Regions from separate parts of the uncultured Porticoccus sp. genome, predicted to be linked through region 3. Evidence: predicted binding sites of a transcription regulator. Region 3 holds the regulator's gene; each other region holds the start of a gene.
The links. The regulator sigma-54, encoded in region 3, starts transcription at its own class of promoters, with help from an activator protein. The targets are predictions, from matches to a motif close to TGGCACANNNNTTGCNNT.
Positions count from the first base shown of each region.

Region 1 (5,012 bases), on a different contig from region 3:
GGCCGGATTGGTTGCCTGGCGTGATACTGGCTGAATCGGCTGCGTTGTTCTTTGCTGTTGCCATCTGGGTGACCGAGAACCGGCTATCCCAGCTGCCCGGTGCGATACGCAGTGTATTCACCATGATGACGGTGCTGGTGTTAATGGCACTCGGTGGCGTACTGGGCATCGTACCTGGTGGGTTGAACTTGCCCCAAAGTCAGGCCGGCTGGGTCGGGCTGGCCAGTCTGGCGGCCCTGTATGGTACTGCATCCACTATATTGTTTGTGCTGGTGCCGCGCCTGAACATGGCTCGCAACGCCCCGGTAATGAATCTGGAACCGGTCGCCTCCCTACTGCTGGGTTTTCTGATTCTGGGTCAGACACTGGCGCCGGTTCAGTTACTGGGTGGCGCTGTGGTGCTGAGTGGCATCGTCTGGTTGAGCCTGATGCGACAGGGGTAACGTCTCAATCACACCAGCCCGTAACGCAAGCTGTTCAGCATAAAGACGAAACTGTTATCTGGTTTAGCGTGCGGAGCTTTGCTTTCAAACTGCTGTAATAGAGCCTACAACAGCGGAAAAGATGGGGCACAGGCGAGCAATTTTTGCCGGAAGACGAACGGATCGAAAGGGGTTAAATGGGTTACATACCAGAGATCGCCAGCAGCACCGGTTGCTGGCGATAAAACTGGCACAACAACCGATAGACTTCGGGCATCGCTGCCTTCATGGTTTCCGGCGTCTCGAAAAATGCTTCACTGCACACCGCAAAGAATTCAGCCGGACTGGTCAGCGCATAATCATCAAGGGGCAGTGATCGGTGATGCTGCCGATCATTTTGCAATCGATCCCACGCGGCCGTAAAAATATCGTGCCACTCGCCGGGGCGCATATCGGGATGCATTGGCGGCGCACCATTCGCACCATCACGCAACATATCGAGTTTGTGCGCCAACTCGTGGATCACCACGTTAGCGGCCTTACCGTGACGCGTATCTGCGCCGCTGTCGCAGATCGACTGCCACGATAAAATCACCGGACCACGATACCAGGCTTCGCCGCTCAAGCCGGGACCTCTGGCATGAACCACGCCATCATCAGTGCGATGGGAGCGGTTCGGCACGAAATCTTCTTCGTAGAGAATCACCGTCTGCCAGCGGTCATACCAATCCAGGCCGAGATGTAGAACGGGCACACAAGCCATTGTCGCGAGTTTCAGACACATGGCATCAGTGAACTGGAACTCACCGCCAGAAACGAACGTTTTACGCGCGAGAAACCGAAAGGTCATATCGCGCAGGGCATCGCGCTCGGACCCCTGATAACGATGCATCACCGGCCAGTCGACAATAGCGGCCTCCCATTGCGCGGCGGTAAAACCCATTTTCTTAACGCGTCGACCTTCCAGCCAGTTGCGCAATCGCTTAAACATGTTTAACGCACCATAATTCACTACAGCATAACGTCTTGAACGGTTCAGGAACGACAGGATTGGAACGTCTGAGAAACACGATTTTTCATGCAGACGCTCACTGCGAACAGCTTACGGAAAATTCTGCTTTCTGGCACCGCCAGTTTTCGAAAGAACTAGACAGGCGTCTATGGAACGGCCAATGACCAATCCACAAAAAAATATCGTCAGGCAATCAATGAAGTCGTTAAAGAAAAGGACTCAAACCACATGAAACGAACTGATTTACCACAATGAAACAGGTGGTAAGCCATGCAAGCCGAGCCTATAAAAAATATCACACATAAAAATGTGGGCCAGGCTTCCATAAATTAGAGAAGCCTGGCCCACAACTATTTTTAATCAGACGAGCCTGTCACTCACGTTACTGATTCATTAGATCCGAACAGCAAATGGGACTGCTGGCAATCAGGCCAGAGCACGTCTACGACGCTGCAGACCGAGGCCAGCCAGGCCCAGACCAACCAGCAACAGAGTACCGGGGACTGGAATCTGACCGGTAGCCCGGGATGTTGTATAGGCCAGATCGTCCGATGCAATCTCTGACCCGGAAATGGTGATTGACCCAATAGCAACCGTAGACAGCACGCTCACAAACTCCATAGTGCCATCACCCGGGCCAAAACCGTTAGCTCTGGAAACGATATCCAGCGATTCCGCGGCAAGACCAAAAAACTCGATAAACTCCGAACCGGCACCGGCAGCACTGAACCAGCCGCTGAATCCGAAAATCCCACCCAGTCCAGAAAAATCCAGGGAATAGCTACCGAAGCCATACCCAACACCAAAGCGTGAGCCTGAATTCGGGACAATCGCACTTGATGACCTGAAGTCAATCCAGTCACCCGCGTCAACCGACCGATGATTTACTGAACCATCGACAACACTCACGTCTCCGCCAAACAACGTGGTTAAAACTGTTCGACTGCCAGGCGTGCCTTCGTAGTCTTCAACCGCATCGGGAGTGAACAGCCCGCTGGTAATGGGACTCGCATGAACACTGAAGGCGCTAACCGACATGGCCATTCCCAAGCCCAATCCGAACAGAATTTTTTTGTATTGACCACGCATTATTTAGTACCCCTTCTTTTCGATATATTCATTGTTTGACGATAAATCAATCGTCACTTTTTACATTCAAGTTTAAGGCCTAAGCAAAATCCAGGCCAAAATATAAATATAACTAAAAATCAAACAGTTAACTAAACTTCTTTGATACTTGAATCCCAGCAATGTAAAGGAACCTGACGACCTCAGCGCCATGATCCTTTTACCATCTTTACAATGAAGCCAAAGGCTGGAACTCAAACATGAATAAAAACTCCCCATTTAAAACAGCGTTGAAAGTTATCGGCAATACTTATCTTTACCCTGCCACAAACTCATGCCAATCCTGAATACATTAACAACATCAGCACTCTGTCCAGCATTAGCCCATCTTTTGACCTGGGGATTCACTGCCATGAGCTCCATGCCGCCTTTGGGTGTTTGGCACCATTGTGCATGGTAAATTTCAGACCTTTTTGGGTGCGTTTCGGTACGGGTCGGGGCACCAAAAATATTAATCATAAGCGGTAAAAAATCAGATTTCATAAAACTGAAATCTCGCGTATCGCCGCTTTTCAATGAAGCACTGATATTACAAATAAAAGGGGGGTCTATTCCGGCCGACTGTTGATGAGCAAGCCACATTTTGAATCCTTGACTGGGAATATCTACTTTGAACTCCCAATCGTCGATGGTTTTGGTGGGTGTGCTACCCCGTGAAGGTTTATTTAAGCCATCAGCAACCAAACTGGGCATGACATGCTTGATGTCATCTGTCTGGCACAACTTGATATACTTTTCGGTCAGATCCAGCACTTCCTTGATGCCGTCAGCTGCGACCGAATGAATAGAAAAACTTAAGGTAAATGACAAGATAAAGCCTGTAAAAACTGATTTCATGATGCCTTCTCCGTTTGACATATCAGGTTCAAATCTTCCATTCCCCACCCGATAGTTGCGTTCCAACACATCCGGACTTTGTACGTTGGAGGGTGAAAAAACCACGGCTGGGAGACAGGATTAAGGCATCCCCACCACCTCGTTAAACCGAATCCCATTAACTTCAGGACTGCGTTTTATTAAAAGTTGACGTCACTGATATTAATCCAGACCTGACCGATAATCACAAGGGCGACGATAATAAACCAGCTACCGTAAACAAGGTTATGACGGCCAATCCTGCCTTGCCGGTGCAGCCTGAATCCGTACAGAATCATCGCCGAAAATATCACCTGAATTCCAAGAATTCCGAGCGCCGAAGCTAGCGAGCCAATATCCGGTTTAAACCCCAGGGCAACAGCCAGAAACCCAACGACACCAAATGTGAACAGCAACCAACTAAAAATTCGCAGAAAATTGAGCATATGCCCCCTAAATATCACAGTTGCGTTACAGGCAGGAAATAACCTGTAGATAACCAACCTTATGAGCGTTTGCCACTTGGCAGTCAGACTGCTTGATCAGCGCAAGTAGCCAAAGCAAGCAGCCAAAAAAGTCATAATGGTTCAAACATACCTGAATTATGTTAAGTGATGAAAACAGATAACAATAAATGGTTAATAAATAATTGTGATGCCCCTTTAGATTTGAATTCTCACCGCCCCCTTTAATTAATTCTCAGTTGTTACCAATTCTTTCATCTTCTAAAAATTGGCATCACGTGCTTCCCCGGCTTACTGTCAAAATAATTTACAGTCAGCCAGCATCTACACTCAAAGCCCCCATTAACTTATTGTAATTTAATAAGATAAAAATATGGCACACTTTATGCTTATGATTGTGTGTTAGACAAACTACAAAACGTTGGCGTCACCTGGCAGTGTCAGGACACTGCAACGAAGACCACCTAACTGGCAGTAAAATTTGGAGAACAACATGATTACAAAGAAATTCCTGGGAAAGTGCGCCGCCATATTTGCGCTGGTATTCAGCAGCTCCCTGTACGCAGCACCCATTTATGTCGGCAGCTGGGACACCTACAATGCCGACGGCCCGAGCTGGAGTGACTTCACAACGCCAACCTACACCGGCCAGGAAGTTGCCGCGCTGCTGTTTGGTGGCAGCTTTAGCAATTACGCGATTTCAACTGTGAGCACAGATCCCCTGGCCATCAACAACATGGTATGGCTTGACCAGATCTATATCGGGGTCGACCTGTTCGGCGAAAGCTACCGGGTAGATTCCAACAACAACGGCATCTACGATATTAATGGTGACACCACCGCCTGGGTCAGAGACAACGGCCAGGGTGGCGGATACATCAACTATGCCTTTATGATTGAGCAAACTCCCGGCGGCACTGTGCCCGCACCCGGCACCTTGCTGCTGTTGGGCATTGGCCTGGCGGCCCTGAGCCTGAGAGCCAAACTCGCCGCACGCTGAACAGGAACCACCCGGGTTTCGCCCAGGGGGTAACCCTGGGCAGTACAGCTTGCTTCATATTGAAGTCCGCCCCGCATCGCGGGGCTTTTTTATTCTAATTTCTAATGCAACGCGTCCACATCAGGAGCAAT
Region 1 covers NZ_CAXBHS010000003.1:77,217-82,228, reverse strand. Annotated here, with positions in the region: gene AACZ64_RS04255 (DMT family transporter) at 1-443, shown strand, start outside; gene AACZ64_RS04250 (M90 family metallopeptidase) at 625-1,413, opposite strand; gene AACZ64_RS04245 (PEP-CTERM sorting domain-containing protein) at 1,861-2,523, opposite strand; gene AACZ64_RS04240 (hypothetical protein) at 2,800-3,399, opposite strand; gene AACZ64_RS04235 (hypothetical protein) at 3,579-3,863, opposite strand; gene AACZ64_RS04230 (PEP-CTERM sorting domain-containing protein) at 4,375-4,881, shown strand.
Region 1: the regulator sigma-54 is predicted to act here: its motif matches at 2,604-2,621, upstream of AACZ64_RS04245 (PEP-CTERM sorting domain-containing protein).

Region 2 (5,012 bases), on a different contig from region 3:
GGGTAAGCAGGATGACAAGCGAACACAAGCAATACACGGAATCGTTCATTATTATAGTGCCAGAGTCCGTGAGTGGTGTAGTCTGGGATTTTCTCGGTATTGCCGGGATAAAGGAAAAACTCCGATCAGGTATAACTTCCAACTTTTCCATACGTGTCTGAGACGTTAAGCAAATGGTCATAACCAGAGACAATGCCGGCAACTTCAGGATACGCAAAGCGGTGCAAGCCGACCTGCCTGTGCTTGTCGATTTCCTTGCCAGACTGGCACTTCACGTTGCAGGGGAACCACCTCACACCCTTAAGAAAGAGGAGCGAAAACGGCTGATGGCAACGCTGCGCTCGTCTCTTTCAGATCCGGGTAAGCTGCTTGTTGTGGCCGAGGCGGGCGATGCCAGGTTGGTGGGGATGGGCTATTTATACGTGTGGCGTAATCAGGGTATCTGGGAACAGTCTGGAGACATTGAGTGCAAGTCCGGCATTATTGATGATGTTTGGGTGGAGCCGAATTTTCGTAAACTTGGCGTTTCCAGTGCCATACTTCGGGAGTTGGTTGCATTTGCGGAGAGTCAGGGTATCGATGAGTTGATCCTCGAATACGCCGCTTCCAACAAGGAGGCAGCGGCGACCTGGAGTAAGCTGGGGTTCAAGCCTACGGGAGTCCGTGCTGCGGCCTTCACAACGGTCGTGCAGAGCGCTCTGGCAAAACGGCGATGAGCTCGTAATCTGTAAGCAGACAGTTTCGAACAGTCAAAGGGGAATTGGGTGATAGGCGATCGCAAGGTAGATGTCTTTTTTGACGAGGTGATGCTGGGCCATGACCCACAGGTGGATTTGCCTTTTATCCCCAGTCGGGTGGAAAAACATGTCAGAACCATCCTGCAAGAACTGGACTTTAAATGGAGCTATCCGGAACATCCCGGACGGCTGAGTGCGATCAAGACGTACCTTGACGAGAACCCGATTCAAGGCATCCATTTGACGTCGGGTGCCAGTGCCACATACAAGCAGCTGAGCCGCGTTCATACCACGTCATATCTCGATCATATTTTCTCCCTGGCAGGAAAAAGCGCCTGGCTGGATAGTGATACCACTGCTGTGTCACCCGACAGTATCAAGGCAGCCATCGCCGCAGCCGGTAATGCCATCGCAGCGGTGGAAAGCGTGGTCAATAAAAAGTCAAAAAGTGCCTTTGCGTTGGTTCGCCCCCCGGGTCATCACGCTGAGCCGGTCCGGGCCAGAGGTTTCTGTTTGCTGAATAATGTTGCAGTGGCGGCAGCCCATGCCCAGGCGAAGTTGAATTGTGAGCGAATCCTAATCGTTGACTGGGATGCACACCATGGCAATGGTACCCAGGAAATATTCTGGGCGGACCCCGATGTGCTGTTTTTCGATACCCACTGTGCCGCACCTTTTTATCCCGGTTCGGGCCATCTTGACGAAGTCGGTGCCGGACTCGGCGAAGGTTACACGATTAACGTACCGCTCCCTGAAGCTGCCGGTGACATTGCTATTGAGAAAGCTTTTCGTGAAATACTGCTCCCGGCCGTCGAGCGCTTTAAACCCGATCTGGTTCTGGTCTCGGCTGGCTTTGACCCGCATCACAATGATATGGCCATGAATATGACCTATAACGGTTTCAAGGTCCTCACGCGCATCGTTCAGGATATTGCCGACCAATACTGCGATGGCAGGCTGGCGCTTGTTCTGGAAGGCGGCTACAACCTGACATCGCTTTCCCGTGGGGTGCACGCTGTGCTGGAGGTGTTGGCGGGAGGTGATGTGCCAGAATTGCTGGAGTGTGGGGTGAAGGAAGTGACGGAAGCGGCGGAATTCCATCGCACGGCATTTATCGACGATGACTGAAATGAAAGCCGCGGCCAGGTACAACTTTCGAGGTAAAAAAGTCGTACCTGGCCGCAGTTTTTACAGCTCTTCCAGTGGCCCGAAGAATTCATAGCGAATGCGGTCGAGAGGAATTTTCAATTCATTGAGCGCACGATAACAGGCCTGCATAAAGGGTTTTGGCCCGAGGAAATACACGTCTATTTCCCCATGGGCAGGCAACAGTCCCGCCAGGCGTTCGCGATCAAAAAATCCGCTGTGCTGGTCTTTGTCCTGGGGCAGGGGGTCGCTGTAACAGTAGTAGCGGTGCAGGTTTTCGTAGTTGTGGGCCATTTCCTCAACCAGATCCTTGAATGCGTGGCAATCGCTGTTCAGGGCCCCATGCAGGAAATGTACCTGGCGGCCACTGTCCAATGCGGGCTGCAGCATGCTGACGGTGGGTGTGATACCGACGCCACCACTCAGTAATACCAGCGGCCGCTGGGCGTCGTTGAGAACAAAGTCGCCACAGGGTGCGGTCAGTTTGATGTGATCGTTGACGCTGAACTGATCGTGCAGATAGTTCGAGACCAGCCCGCCGGGTTCGCGCTTTACACTGATCCGGTAATACGGCTTGCCGGGGCTGTCCGACAGCGAATAATTACGGCGGACAGCCTGCCCGTCAATGTCGAGTATCAGGGTGATGTACTGACCGGGCTTGAAGCCGGCAATGGGTTTGCCGTCGGCCGGTTCAAAGTAGAATGATGTGATGACATCGCTTTCACGAATTTTTTTCACCAGCACGAAGCCGCGTTCACCGCGCCAGCCACCGGGTTTCTCCTGGTTGGCCTGATAAACCTGCTCTTCGGCGTTGATCAGTAGCTCTGCCAGTTGACCATAGGCTTCACCCCAGGCTGAGAGGACCTCTTCTGTGGCTGCATCGCCCAGTGTTTCCTTAATGGCTGCCAGCAGGCATTCGCCGACGATGGGGTAGTGCTCCGGCAGGATATTCAGCGAGACGTGCTTTTGCACAATGAGTCCTACGGCATCGCCGAGCACTTCCAGACGATCCAGGTTGCTGGCATAGGCGACCACGGCATTGGCCAGCGCCCGTGGCTGCGTACCTGTTGCCTGGTGGGCCTGGTTGAAATAGTCCCTGACGGCCGGGTAGCGGTCGAACATCAGCGGATAAAAGACCTCGGTGATTTGATTCACGTGCTCGCCCACGATGGGCAGGGTGGCATCAATAATGTCTCTGGACTGTTGTGAAAGCATAACGTACTCCATTCTCTGCTGTGAGTGCTGTTCGGATATAAAAAGCTGCTCAGGTACAAGAGATAAGGCATTTATTGTGCCAACATATAACACTATGAATGTTATAAAAATAATTTTTATGCTGTTAAAGTGATACCATTCGTAATGATGTTAAATAAACAATAATGGTGTATTTATGACAGCAAGTAATGTGCCTGAGGTCATGCTGGAGATTCTTGCGGACCTGTGCCGGGAAATGTCGCCTGAACAGCGCTATGCCCGCTTGCTGACGGCGCTGAATCAGGTCTTTCCCTGCGATGCTGCCGCCCTGTTGAAGTTGCAGGGCTCCACGTTGCAACCCATGGCGGTCAACGGGCTCAGCGAGGACGCGATGGGACGTACCTTCGTGGTGGATGAGCAGCCGCGGCTGGCGAAAATTTTATTGAGTCGCGAGCCGGTGCGATTCCTGGCGGATTCGGAATTATCCGATCCCTATGACGGGCTGATTGATGGCACCAGTGACAGCCTGCATGTGCATGACTGTCTCGGCGTGTCTCTCTACATCGATGACATTCCCTGGGGGGTTCTGACAATGGATGCTTTGCAGCCCGGCGTATTCGACGATATTGATACGCTGGCGCTGCGCACGTTCATTCGTCTCACTGAGGCAACCATCAGAATCATTAATCTGATTGGTGGACTACAGGCTCGCGCCGAGCGGGAACATCTTGTGGCGCAGGCCGTAGTGGCGGATCAGGGGCAGTCACAGCTGATTGGTGACAGCAAGGCGATGAAACTGCTTTACCAGGATATCAATGTGGTCGCGCGATCTGATCTGGCGGTGCTGATCACTGGAGAAACCGGTGTGGGCAAAGAGTTGGTGGCCCGTCATCTTCACCTCAGTTCGGCACGTGCGGACTTTCCGCTGGTGTATGTGAATTGCGCTGCATTGCCGGAAAATCTGGTGGAAAGCGAGCTGTTTGGCCATACCCAGGGGGCATTCTCCGGTGCGTCGCAGGCCCGTGCCGGTAAGTTTGAGCTGGCCCATGGCGGCACATTGTTTCTCGATGAGGTGGGCGAGTTGCCGCTGGCTGTCCAGCCAAAGCTTTTGCGCGCTCTGCAAAGTGGCGAAATACAGCGTCCGGGTAGCGATGCCGTCCACCGGGTGGATGTGAGAATTATCGCTGCCACCAATCGGGATCTGAGTCGTGAGGTGGCGACCGGCCATTTTCGCGCGGATCTGTATCACCGTTTGGGTGTTTACCCCATCCAGGTCCCGGCATTGCGCGAACGTCATCGCGATGTGCTGGTATTGGCCGGGCACTTTCTTGAGCTGAATCGGCGTCGTCTAGGCCTGCGGGGTATAAGGCTGGATAGCAGTGCGCGGGAAGCCCTGCTGCATTATGACTGGCCGGGCAATGTCCGGGAGCTGGAGCATCTGATCAGCCGGGCTGTGCTGCGGGCGCGGGCGCGTTTTCCACAGGAGGTTGGCTCGCGTAAATTGCTCAGCATCGGCCTGGAGGTGCTGGATCTGTCGGCGCCCGAAACCTGCTCAAGTCCCGCTGACGATCTAGCACTGACACCCTCTGATACTGTCAGCTCGCCGAACCTGCGGGAGGCCACTGCGAATTTCCAGCGGCGTCTGGTCAGTGATACATTGCACCGCTGTGATGGTAATCAGTCGCGGGCTGCGCGGGAGTTGGGACTGGACCGCGGCAATTTCAGCCGCCTGATTAAACGACTGGGAGTAAACGGCCAGCGGCTTTAGTGATAAGCTCTGGCTCAGCCAAAGACAACATCGCCAATGACTTAACCAGAGAAGCATCATGATGAAATGGGCCATTCTGTTCCTCGTTGTAGCATTCACACCTTACAGTGCGCTGGCCAACGATATTTGCGATTGCGAAGGTTCCAAAAAACCGGGCGGACCCTGCT
Region 2 covers NZ_CAXBHS010000009.1:40,935-45,946, reverse strand. Annotated here, with positions in the region: gene AACZ64_RS09320 (GNAT family N-acetyltransferase) at 174-716, shown strand; gene AACZ64_RS09315 (histone deacetylase) at 765-1,865, shown strand; gene hmpA (NO-inducible flavohemoprotein) at 1,926-3,098, opposite strand; gene norR (nitric oxide reductase transcriptional regulator NorR) at 3,274-4,845, shown strand; gene AACZ64_RS09300 (hypothetical protein) at 4,904-5,012, shown strand, end outside.
Region 2: the regulator sigma-54 is predicted to act here: its motif matches at 3,163-3,180, upstream of hmpA (NO-inducible flavohemoprotein).

Region 3 (5,012 bases):
ATGGGCACGCTCTGCATCACTGCCTTCGAAAATGAAATGGAGAGAGGTGCCTTGGGTCGCGGCAAGCAACATCAGTGACATCACACTTTTGGCGTCCACCAGTTTGTCGGGACTGCGCCCGGTTTTGATGGCGCAGCCATATTTTCCGGCAGTCGAAGCCAGTTTTGCGGCTGCTCGAGCATGCAGCCCGAGACGGTTGACAATGGTGATTTCTGTACAGATGATTTTTGACATAACAGCCCTCCCGTGATGGCGCCCGTCAGGACAGTTCTCTGTGCCGGACCTGTACATTCGGCATGGTGTTGCTGAAATGTCTGGCTAGAACGCTGGATATGTAGACTGAGCGGTGCTGCCCCCCGGTGCAGCCCACTGCAATGGTTAGATAACTGCGATTATTGGCAAGAAATGACGGTGTCCAGCGGGACAGGAACTGCTTGATGTCATTCGTCATGTCGATGACTTCCGGTTGCGATTCGAGAAATTCGATCACTGGTTGGTCGTTGCCGGTAAAGGGCCTTAACTCCTGTTTCCAGTGGGGGTTTGGCAAGCAGCGAACGTCAAAGACAAAATCCGCGTTGACTGGTACTCCGCGTTTAAAGGCAAAGGACTCAAACATGATAGCCATGTCGTCCCTGGTGTGGGGAGCAATTTGCTGCTTGATGACATCGCGTAGCTGGTGCAGGGTCATGGTGCTGGTATCAATTCTGCGATCTGCAATTGAGGCGATTGGGTCCAGCAGGGTGGTCTCAAGTTCTATGGCTTCGTTAATATCTACCCGGTCGTTGGTTAGTGGGTGCTTGCGGCGTGTTTCACTGAAACGCTGGATGATGACGGAATTTCTGGCATCGAGGAAAAGCACTTCATAGTTGATGCCCGAATGCTTCAGCTCCGCAAGAATTTTTGGAAGCTGGTCAAGGTCTTCGCCCAGGTTGCGGACATCAATTCCCACCGCAATTTTTTCCAGCCAATGCTGGTTCTTGGCGTTGATGGCTTTCTGAAAAAGGCCGGGAAGCAAACTGGCGGGAAGATTGTCAATGCAGGTAAAACCGACATCTTCGAGGACGTTCAGTGCGGTACTCTTGCCGGATCCAGAACGCCCACTTACCACCACCAGTCGCATTAGCCTTTCGCCTCAGTCGCCATCATTGCCGGTTGCTATCCGAAAGAGGTCTTGATCACTGCCGGCCTGTCGCAATGCATTGCGAACCGTTTCGTCCTGAAGTAATTCGGCGATGGAAGAGAGGACCTGCAGGTGTTCGTCGTTTTGCTCCTCGGGAACGATCAGTGCAAAGATCAGGTCTACCGGCTCTCCATCGATAGCATCGAAATCGACGGCATCAGCCAGTTTGACAAGTGCTCCGGTAATCTTTTCACAGCCTGCCAGTCGACAGTGGGGGATGGCAACACCTTCTCCTATCCCGGTGCTGCCCAGTCGCTCTCTTGCCAGCAGACTCTGGTAGAGATCGTCTGCGTTGACCCCCTCCATGCGTTCTTTCAGGAAGACGGAAAGGTTTTCCAGTACCCTTTTTTTGCTACCGCCCTCGGCGCTGGCAACGGTGTTTTCAGGGGTGAGTACATCAATCAGTTTCATGAGTGTTATCTACCGCGGTTCTTTTCCTTGTGCTTGATTAGCTGTCGATCCAGTTTGTCGGTCAGCATGTCGATAGCCGCATAAAGATCCTCATGCTCGGAATCGGCAAAGAATTCACCGCCGCTAACATGGACTGTTGCTTCAGCTTTCTGGATCAATTTTTCAACTGAGAGAATCACGTTCGTGCTGGTGATACCGTCGTGATGACGCTCCAGTTTGGATAATTTGGTAGTGACATAGTCTTTGATCGGATCAGTGATATCGAGATGATGTCCGCTGATGTTCAATTGCATGCGGTTCTCCTTAATAGGTGTTAGGTGTTGGGGTTGTAGCGTTTTCTTTCGCTGGAAGAGGGGATGCCCATCCCCTCGCGATATTTGGCAACAGTGCGTCGGGCAACCTGAATACCCATCTCCTGAAGCAGTGCTGTCAGTTTGTTATCGCTGAGGGGCTTGCCCGGATTTTCAGCGCTTACCATTTTTTTCAGCATAGCGCGAATGGCTGTTGATGAACACTCCCCGCCAGCGTCGGTCGAGACGTGGCTGGAGAAGAAATACTTTAGTTCAAAAACACCCTGCGGTGTGTCGATGTACTTTTGGGTGGTCACCCTCGAAATAGTGGATTCGTGCAGGTCCAGTCGTTCGGCAATGTCTGCCAGCACCATGGGCTTCATCGCCACGGGTCCCTGTTCCAGAAAGCCCTGTTGTAATTCAATGATGCAACTGGTGACGCGCATCAGGGTGTCATTGCGGCTTTCCATGCTGCGCAGAAACCATTTGGCTTCCTGGAGGTGATTCTTGAGGAAGGTGTTGTCTTGGCTGGAGTCGGCTCTGCGAATCAGCTGCGCGTACTGTTGATTGATACTCAGGCGAGGAGTGATGTCCTCATTGAGGGAAACTTTCCAGTGATTATCGACTTTGGTGACTCGAACATCGGGTACCACGTACTCGATATCATCGTTTCGAATGGCGTCACCGGGGTTGGGAGCCAATGTCTGGATAAGTAGGATGGCACCCTCGAGTATCTCGTGGGACAGACCGGTGATTTTTTCCATTTGTCGAAAATTGCGCTGTCCAACCAGTTCCAGGTGGTCAGTGACGAGCTGGATGGCCTCGTTAATCAGCGGCGTATCAGGAGAGAACTGGTTCAGCTGAATCAGAAGGCATTCGGCGAGGCCGGTGGCTGCAACACCAGGTGGGTCAAACTGCTGAATGCGGTGCACTACAGCGAGTACTTCATCCAGCTCAATTTCGTCGTCCAGCGCAGCCCAGATTTCTTCAACCGGTGCCGTCAGCATGCCCCGGCTATCAATTGAATCGATAATGATTTCACCGATCAGGTAATCCTTGGGAGACATCGGCGTCAGATTAAGTTGCCAGATCAGGTGGTCCTGAAGCGACTCTGTGACGTTGTGAACGCTGTCAAAATCGCGTGTATCCGCGCCGGTGTTTCTGATGGTGGTGCTGGGTTGGTAGATGTCGTCCCAGTTGGCATCGACTGGCAGGTCAGTGGGTATTTTGCTGTCCCATTCACTGCTGTTAAGATCACGCGTTGCACTGTCGATATCTTCAACTTTCCCAGTGGCGGTTTCTGCGGCCAGATTCTCGGATTCTTCAGCAAGCTCAAGCAGCGGGTTATCGTAGAGGTTCTGCTGGATTTCCTGGTGCAAGTCGAGAGAGGATAATTGCAACAGACGGATGGCCTGCTGTAGCTGAGGGGTCATCGTCAGCTGCTGGCCGATTTTCAGTTGCAAGCTGGCTTTCATGTTATGACTGCGTATAGAGAGTTGTTACGAAGATGTTCACACGGAAAGTGTAGTCTGCCTCCGGGGGGGGAGACAAGCAAAATGTGTGCCGCTTTGCACAATCGCTGTGCGGTGATACGTCCCATCAAAGCATAAAGTCTTCGCCGAGATAGATATCCCGTACCTGCTGGTTGGCGACAATATCGGTGGCCTGCCCCTCGGCAATAACCTGTCCTTCGCCAACGATATAAGCATGCTCGCAGATATCGAGTGTCTCGCGTACGTTGTGGTCTGTGATCAGGACACCAATACCTATATCGCGTAAGTGACGGATGATCTGCTTGATATCGTTGACTGAAATCGGGTCGACCCCGGCAAAGGGTTCATCCAGAAGAATGAAGGCTGGCTCAATGGCCAGTGCTCGAGCAATTTCCACCCTGCGACGTTCCCCTCCCGAGAGGCTCATGCCAAGGGTGTTGCGGATATGGCTGATATGAAACTCCTGGAGTAGCTGTTCCAGTTTTTTTGCACGCTGTTGTTTGTCGAGATCTTTTCTGGTTTCCAGGATCGCCAGAATATTATTCTCCACGGTCATCTTGCGAAAAATGGAAGCCTCTTGCGGGAGATAGCCAAGTCCCTTGCGCGCCCTGCCGTGCATGGACAGAGAAGTGATGTCTTCATCATCGATATAAACAGAGCCGCCATCCTGATGAACCAGCCCGACAATCATGTAAAAACAGGTGGTTTTGCCAGCGCCGTTAGGCCCGAGCAATCCGACAATCGCACCGCTTTCGACGGTGAGGGATACATCGCGAATCACCGGCCTTCTTTTATAGCTTTTGACCAGGTTTGACGCTTTAAGGATAGCCATTTAGTTTGCATCCTTTTGCTTGTTGGGTGGAATGACCATCTGGATTCGCTGGCGGGGATTGTCGCCACTGCTCGCCTTGACCACCTCTGCCTTCAGGTCATAGTTGATTTTTTCACCGGTGATAACGGTGCCATTTTGCTCAACGCTGGCATTTTTCAGTAGGTCGATACGGTCACTGGCCAGATGGTATTCAATAGTGTCGCCCTTGGCGTACATCATGTTGTCGTTGGGGTTCGGTTGTTGTTGGTAGCGGGCAGGTTCTCCCACACAGACAATTCGGACGACCTGGTTATTTGCCGTGTAGACGGTGACTTTGTCCGCGTGAATTTTGATGGTTCCCTGGGTAATAACGACAGCGCCTTCGTAGATCGTTGTACCGGTTTTTTCATATCGTTCGGCTCTGTCCGACTCAATATTGATAGGCTGTTGTGCGTCGCTGGGTAGCGCCAGACTGGAGGAATGACATGCTGCCAGTAGCAGCAGAATGAATAAATTATGGCGCACGGTGAATCCCCTTTACTTTTGATAGCAGTTTGAATATCTCATCATTAAGATCTGCCCACATGCCTGTGCCAGTGGTCTCCCCCTGAGGCGTTTTAATGGTCACAGGCAGGCCGGTTTCGGCAATATTGGTCTCAGGGAATATGGTTAATTTGCTGGTGAGAAATTCATTTTTGCCGCCTTTTTTAACAGATTGCCTGGCATAGACGTCACCGGACAGGACAGCCCGTTCACCCCCGTTGTAGATAGTCCCTTTCTGGGAGGTTACATGCCATGGGGGTGCCTGCTCCGAACCCTCGTTCGGC
Region 3 covers NZ_CAXBHS010000007.1:143,124-148,135, forward strand. Annotated here, with positions in the region: gene AACZ64_RS08285 (HPr family phosphocarrier protein) at 1-234, opposite strand, end outside; gene rapZ (RNase adapter RapZ) at 260-1,120, opposite strand; gene ptsN (PTS IIA-like nitrogen regulatory protein PtsN) at 1,133-1,591, opposite strand; gene raiA (ribosome-associated translation inhibitor RaiA) at 1,597-1,884, opposite strand; gene AACZ64_RS08305 (RNA polymerase factor sigma-54) at 1,905-3,356, opposite strand; gene lptB (LPS export ABC transporter ATP-binding protein) at 3,481-4,206, opposite strand; gene lptA (lipopolysaccharide transport periplasmic protein LptA) at 4,207-4,710, opposite strand; gene lptC (LPS export ABC transporter periplasmic protein LptC) at 4,700-5,012, opposite strand, start outside.